DNA from 2 places in the Streptomyces tuirus genome. Region 2 is predicted to be linked to the other one. Evidence: riboswitches for the same ligand, from Rfam matches in the RefSeq annotation. Region 2 holds a riboswitch; the other holds the start of a gene.
The links. A riboswitch is a leader RNA that binds a small molecule or an ion and turns the genes downstream of it on or off. The one in region 2 is predicted to bind glycine.
Positions count from the first base shown of each region.

Region 1 (3,251 bases), 4.4 Mb from region 2:
CCTCCGAGACCCGCACCTTGAACAGCCAGCCGCCCTCGAAGGGGGCCGAGTTCACCAGCGACGGGTCGTTCACGACGTCCTCGTTGACCTCGGTGATCTCACCGGAGACCGGGGAGTACAGGTCGGACACCGACTTGGTCGACTCCAGCTCGCCGCAGGTCTCGCCGGCGGACACGGAGTCGCCCACCTCGGGAAGCTGGACGAACACGACGTCACCGAGCGCGTTGGCCGCGTGCTCCGTGATGCCGACCGTCGAGACGCCGTCCTCGGCGGCCGACAGCCACTCGTGCTCCTTGCTGTAGCGCAGCGCTGTGGGGTTGCTCATGGCCTGGATTCTCCTGTACGCGCGGGAGTGCTGTGAAAGGGGGGACTGCTGGTGAGCTGGGACGACGGGCACGGGGGCACTGCCGCGGCCCTTCGGCCAGTGTCTACTTCTGGCGCTTGTAGAACGGCAGCGCCACGACCTCGTACGGCTCGTGGCTGCCCCGGATGTCCACACCCACGCCGCTCGTGCCGGGCGCGGCGTGCGCGGGGTCGACGTACGCCATCGCGATCGGCTTGCCGAGGGTGGGGGAGGGGGCGCCGGAGGTGACCTCGCCGATCACCTCGCCGCCGGCGACGACCGCGTACCCGGCGCGCGGGACCCGGCGGCCCTCGGCGACGAGCCCGACCAGCACGCGCGGCGGCTGCTGCTCGGCGCGGGCGGCGGCCTCGCGCAGGGCCTCGCGCCCCACGAAGTCGCCCTCCTTCTCGAACTTCACCACCCGGCCGAGCCCGGCGTCGAAGGGCGTGAGGGAGGTCGACAGCTCGTGCCCGTACAGCGGCATGCCCGCCTCCAGGCGCAGTGTGTCGCGGCAGGACAGCCCGCACGGGACGAGGCCGACGCCCTCGCCGGCCTTGGTCAGGGCCTGCCACAGCTCGACGGCGTGCTCGGGCTTCACGAAGAGCTCGAAGCCGTCCTCACCGGTGTAGCCGGTCCGGGCGATCAGGGCCGGGACGCCCGCGACCGTCCCGGGCAGCCCCGCGTAGTACTTGAGGCCGTCGAGGTCGGCGTCGGTCAGGGACTTCAGGATCCCCGGCGACTGCGGCCCCTGGACGGCGAGCAGCGCGTAGGCGTCCCGGTCGTCGCGCACCTCGGCGTCGAAGCCGGCGGCACGCTCGGTCAGCGCGTCCAGCACCACCTGGGCGTTGGAGGCGTTGGCGACGACCATGTATTCGGATGCGGCGGCCTCGGTCTCGCCCAGCCGGTAGACGATCAGGTCGTCCAGGATGCCGCCGTCGGCCCGGCAGATCATGGTGTAGCGGGCCCGGCCCGGCTTCACGCCGCCGATGTTGCCCACCAGGGCGAAGTCCAGCAGGGCGGCGGCCTGCGGCCCGGTGACGGTGATCTCCCCCATGTGGGAGAGGTCGAAGAGGCCGGCCTTCGTGCGCACGGCGATGTGCTCGTCGCGCTCGGAGCCGTAGCGCAGGGGCATGTCCCAGCCGGCGAAGTCGGTCATCGTCGCGCCGAGCGAACGATGCAGGGCATCGAGCGCGGTGTGACGGAGTTCTCCTGTACTGCTCACGGTCGGTGTCTCCAAGGGGCATGACGGGCGAGGGCGTTCCTCCCCATCTGTCATCGGAACCTGAGAGGTTCGCCATGACCGCACCGGTCCATGGCTTGCACCTTGGGTGGAGCCGCGTCCCCGTCGAGGACAGGGGCGGCCCGCTTTTCAGATGTGCCTCGCCCGCGCGGTAACGGGGCCTGAGAGATTCAAGGGAGGGACTTGCTCCTTCGGCGCCCCAGCTCTTGCGGTGCTGGGGACTCTCCCGCGCGGATTCAAACGGCCGGTATGCAGTTGGCGCGCACATCATTGCACGCATCCTTCCGGCGCGGCAGGGGGACCTTTCACAGGGAGTGCACGAGTCCCGCGCGCCGGGCACGACGACCTGTGGCAGCCCTGTTGCAGGACGGGAACGTAAATGAGAGGCCAGCCGCATTACCTTCTCTTTACACTCGGCGGGGATGGGACTCCGTACCTGGCCCCAGGGGAGGACGATCACGGTGAACAGGACCACCGCGTACGCGACGACGGGCATCGCGCTGCCCGAGCAGCCGGCCGCCGCTCCGGTCCGGGCGGTCCGCGCCCCGGCGCCGGCGCCGGTCGTCCGCGACCTGCGCGACCGCCCCGGGGGCGGCCCGCACGCGCTGCTGTTCGGCCCCCGCGACCTCGTCGTGGTGACGGGCCTGCCCGGCAGCGGCAAGTCGACGCTCATGCGCCGCACCGTGCCGGGCCGGCGCATCGACTCCCAGGACACCCGCGACCGCTGGGAGCGCCGCATGCCGCGCGCCCTGCCGTACGCGCTGTACCGCCCCCTCGTCCGCCTCTCCCACTACGCCGGGCTGCGCCGCGCCCTGCGCACCGGGGAGGGCGTCGTCGTGCACGACTGCGGCACCCAGGCCTGGGTCCGCCGCTGGCTCGCCCGCGAGGCCCGCCGCCGGGGCGGCACGCTCCACCTGCTCCTCCTCGACGTCACCCCCGAGCAGGCCCTGGCCGGTCAGCGCGACCGCGGCCGCGGCGTCTCGCGCTACGCGTTCCTGCGCCACCGCGCGGCCGGCAACCGCCTCCTGCGCGCGGTGGAGCGCGGCGACCTCCCCGCCGGCTGCGGATCGGCCGTCCTCGCCGACCGGGACACGGCGAACACCCTGCACAGAATCGGCTTCACGGGCTGAGCCCGCGCCGTCCAGCACAGTCCCGGTTCCCGCTGCTCCCGGGCGTCCGTCAGCCGTTAGCCTTTGAGCCACAGCAGTGGTTCCAGGCAGGCGGTAGGCAGATGGACATCCCGGCGGACTTCTCCGCGGACTTCCCGGCGCAGACGCAGACCCACCCGCACGGCGGTTGGCCCGGCAACGAGCTGGAGGAGGTGCTCTCGGCCTCCCTCGGTGCCGGACCGGCGGCCGGCGGGCGGATCGTCGAGGTGCTCGGCCGGAGCTTCGTGTGGATCCCGCTGCCCAGCGGCGGCGGCCCGCACAGCGGCCCCCTCGACCTGCCCGGCATCGAGATCGACGGCCAGGCGTTCGTCCCGGTGTTCAGCTCCGAGGAGCAGTTCCGGCAGGTCGTCGGCTCCCACATGTCGTACACCATCGCGCCCGCCGTGGAGTTCGCCCGCGGCCTGCCCCCGCACGCCGGCATAGCCGTCAACCCGGGCGGTGTGGTGGGCATCCCGCTTCCGCCGCCCGCCGTGGCCGAGCTCTGCCGGGCCGGCCGGAC
Region 1 covers NZ_AP023439.1:5,324,187-5,327,437, forward strand. The annotation lists gene gcvH (glycine cleavage system protein GcvH) at 1-325, opposite strand, end outside; gene gcvT (glycine cleavage system aminomethyltransferase GcvT) at 429-1,565, opposite strand; glycine riboswitch at 1,603-1,722, opposite strand; glycine riboswitch at 1,723-1,822, opposite strand; gene IGS69_RS24590 (AAA family ATPase) at 2,045-2,713, shown strand; gene IGS69_RS24595 (enhanced serine sensitivity protein SseB) at 2,815-3,251, shown strand, end outside.
Region 1: another riboswitch for glycine. It lies ahead of gcvT (glycine cleavage system aminomethyltransferase GcvT); the one in region 2 lies ahead of gcvP (aminomethyl-transferring glycine dehydrogenase).

Region 2 (3,251 bases):
CCACGGTCGAGGAGATCGTCGAAGCGGGCGAGGACGAGCTGGTCCGGCTGCTGGGGAAGGCGCACGGGCACGGTCTGTACGCCATGGCGCTGGCGCGCGACGACCGGCCCGTGGTGGCGGAGCGCGAGACGAAATCGGTCTCGGTCGAGGACACCTACGACGTGGACATCCATGACCGGACGCGGGTCGGGCTGGAGGTGCAGCGGCTCGCCGAGCGCTGTGTGCGCAGGCTGCGCGGGGCCGGGCTGTCGGGGCGGACGATCGTGCTCAAGGTGCGGCGGTACGACTTCTCGACGCTCACCCGGTCCGAGACGCTGCGCGGGCCCACGGATGATCCCGCGGTGATCCGCGAGGCGGCGGCCAGACTGCTGGACTCGGTCGATACGACCGGTGGGGTGCGGCTCCTCGGGGTGGGCGTCAGCGGCCTGGCCGACTACACGCAGGAGGACCTGTTCGCCCAGGCGGCGGGGGAGCGGGCGGTCGCTCAGGGCACGGTCGAGGAGCACGCACTGACGGCGGCCGAGGAGCAGCCGTCGCTCGCCGAGCGGCGGTGGCCCGCCGGGCACGACGTGCGGCACGCCGAGTTCGGGCACGGGTGGGTGCAGGGCAGCGGCCTCGGGCGGGTCACCGTACGGTTCGAGACGCCCGACTCGGAGCCCGGGCGGGTCCGGACGTTCCGGGTCGACGATCCGGACCTGGAGGCGGCGGATCCATTGCCGTTGGTGTTACGAGGGCCGGATGGGGGAGGGGATGTGCCCGTGGCGGAGTCTCAGGCCGTCTCGTCGGTGCCCGCGAGCTTGCCGAAGTCGTGGTCCGGCAGCGGGGGCGGGGCGGCGACGTCGAGACCGTAGTGGTGGTAGAGCTGCAGTTCCTGCTCGGGGGAGAGGTGGCGGCCGACGCCGAAATCGGGGGCGTCCTTGATCAGGGCGCGTTCGAAGGGGACGTGGAGGGCGCCCTCGATCAGTTCGCTGGGCTCCAGGGGGACGAAGGCGTCCCTGCTGAACAGGCCGGTCCGTATGGCCGCCCACTCCGGTTCGCCGGTGGCGTCGTCGAGGTAGACCTCGTCGATCGTGCCGATCCTGGTCCCGTTGCGGTCGAACGCCTTGCGGCCGATCAGGTTGCGCGGATCGATGTCGGTTCGCACGGGCCCTCCACATGGTCGCACCTCATCCGTAAACACTACAAAACGGTACAAGCGGGGATGCGGCCACTCGAAGGTTCGTGCGTCGACCTCGCTGGTACGCTGGCAGCGGCTGCTGACCCCGCGCGGGAGAGTCCTCCAGACATCATCGGAGGCGCCGAAGGAGCAAATCCTCCCCGGAATCTCTCAGGCTCACGTACCGCGCGGACGAGGTCACTCTGGAAAGCAGGGCGGGTGTCGACGGCTTCCGCTCTCACCGACGGTGAAAGCCGGAGGCCTTCGGGCGATCCGGTGAAGCTCTCAGGTTGAGATGACAGAGGGGGAGGCCGTCCGGGTACCCGTGCCGTGGTGCCCCTCGCAGGTCGTGTCGACCAGGAGGCCTCCGTAATGACCGCCCACCGCATTCCGCTCTCCGAGCTCGAAGAGGCAGTCCCCTTCGAGCAGCGCCACATCGGCCCCGACCACGAGGCCTGCGCCAAGATGCTCGCCCACGTCGGCTACGGCTCACTCGACGAGCTCACGGCCGCCGCGGTCCCGGCCGTGATCAAGAGCGCCGAGGCGCTGGACCTCCCGGGCGCCCGCAGCGAGGCCGAGGTGATCGCCGAGCTGCGCTCCCTCGCCGACCGCAACCAGGTCCTCGGTTCCATGATCGGACTCGGCTACTACGGCACGTTCACACCGCCGGTCATCATGCGCAACGTCATGGAGAACCCGTCCTGGTACACGGCCTACACGCCGTACCAGCCGGAGATCTCGCAGGGCCGGCTCGAGGCGCTGCTCAACTTCCAGACGGTGGTCGCCGACCTGACCGGGCTGCCGACCTCGGGCGCCTCCCTGCTCGACGAGGGCACCGCGGCCGCCGAGGCCATGGCACTGTCGCGGCGCCTGGGCAAGAACAAGAAGGGCCTGTTCCTGGTCGACGCGGACACGCTGCCGCAGACCATCGCCGTGATCCAGACCCGCGCCGAGCCGACCGGTGTCGAGGTCGTCGTCGCCGATCTCGGCGAGGGCATCCCCGCCGAGCTCGCCGAGCGCGAGATCAACGGCGTACTGCTCCAGTACCCGGGCGCCTCCGGGGCCGTGCGGGACATCAAGCCGGTCATCGACCAGGCGCACGAGCTCGGGGCGCTGGTCACCGTCGCCGCCGATCTGCTGGCGCTGACGCTGCTGAAGTCGCCCGGTGAGCTCGGGGCGGACATCGCCGTCGGCACGACGCAGCGCTTCGGCGTCCCCATGGGCTTCGGCGGACCGCACGCCGGCTACATGGCGGTCCAGGACAAGATGGCGCGCAGCCTGCCCGGGCGGCTCGTCGGCGTGTCCGTGGACGCCGACGGCAACAAGGCCTACCGGCTGGCGCTGCAGACGCGCGAGCAGCACATCCGCCGTGAGAAGGCGACCAGCAACATCTGCACCGCGCAGGTGCTGCTCGCCGTCATGGCCGGCATGTACGCCGTCTACCACGGCCCGGAGGGCCTGAAGGGCATCGCCCGGCGCACCCACCGGTACGCCACGGTCCTGGCCGCCGGGCTCGCGGGCGGTGGCGTCGAGGTCGTGCACGGGGCGTACTTCGACACCCTGACCGTGCGGGTCGAGGGCCGGGCCGCCGAGGTCGTGGCCGCCGCCCGGGACAACGGGGTCAACCTGCGCCACGTCGACGCCGACCATGTCTCGATCGCCTGCGACGAGACCACCACCCGCGCCCAGCTGCGCGCCGTGTGGGCCGCCTTCGGTGTCGACGGTGTCGTCGAGGCACTGGACGCGGCCACCGAGGACGGGCTTCCGGGTGCGCTGCTGCGGACCGACGACTACCTGACGCACCCCGTCTTCCACCAGCACCGCTCCGAGACCGCCATGCTGCGCTACCTGCGCAAGCTGGCCGACCGCGACTACGCGCTCGACCGGGGCATGATCCCGCTGGGCTCCTGCACGATGAAGCTCAACGCGACCACCGAGATGGAGCCGGTCACCTGGCCCGAGTTCGGGCAGCTGCACCCCTTCGCGCCCGCCGAGCAGGCCGGGGGCTACCTCACCCTCATCCACGAGCTGGAGGACCGGCTCGCCGAGGTCACCGGCTACGACAAGGTCTCCCTCCAGCCGAACGCCGGGTCGC
Region 2 covers NZ_AP023439.1:960,062-963,312, reverse strand. The annotation lists gene IGS69_RS04580 (DNA polymerase IV) at 1-851, shown strand, start outside; gene IGS69_RS04575 (PRC-barrel domain-containing protein) at 770-1,144, opposite strand; glycine riboswitch at 1,258-1,353, shown strand; gene gcvP (aminomethyl-transferring glycine dehydrogenase) at 1,529-3,251, shown strand, end outside.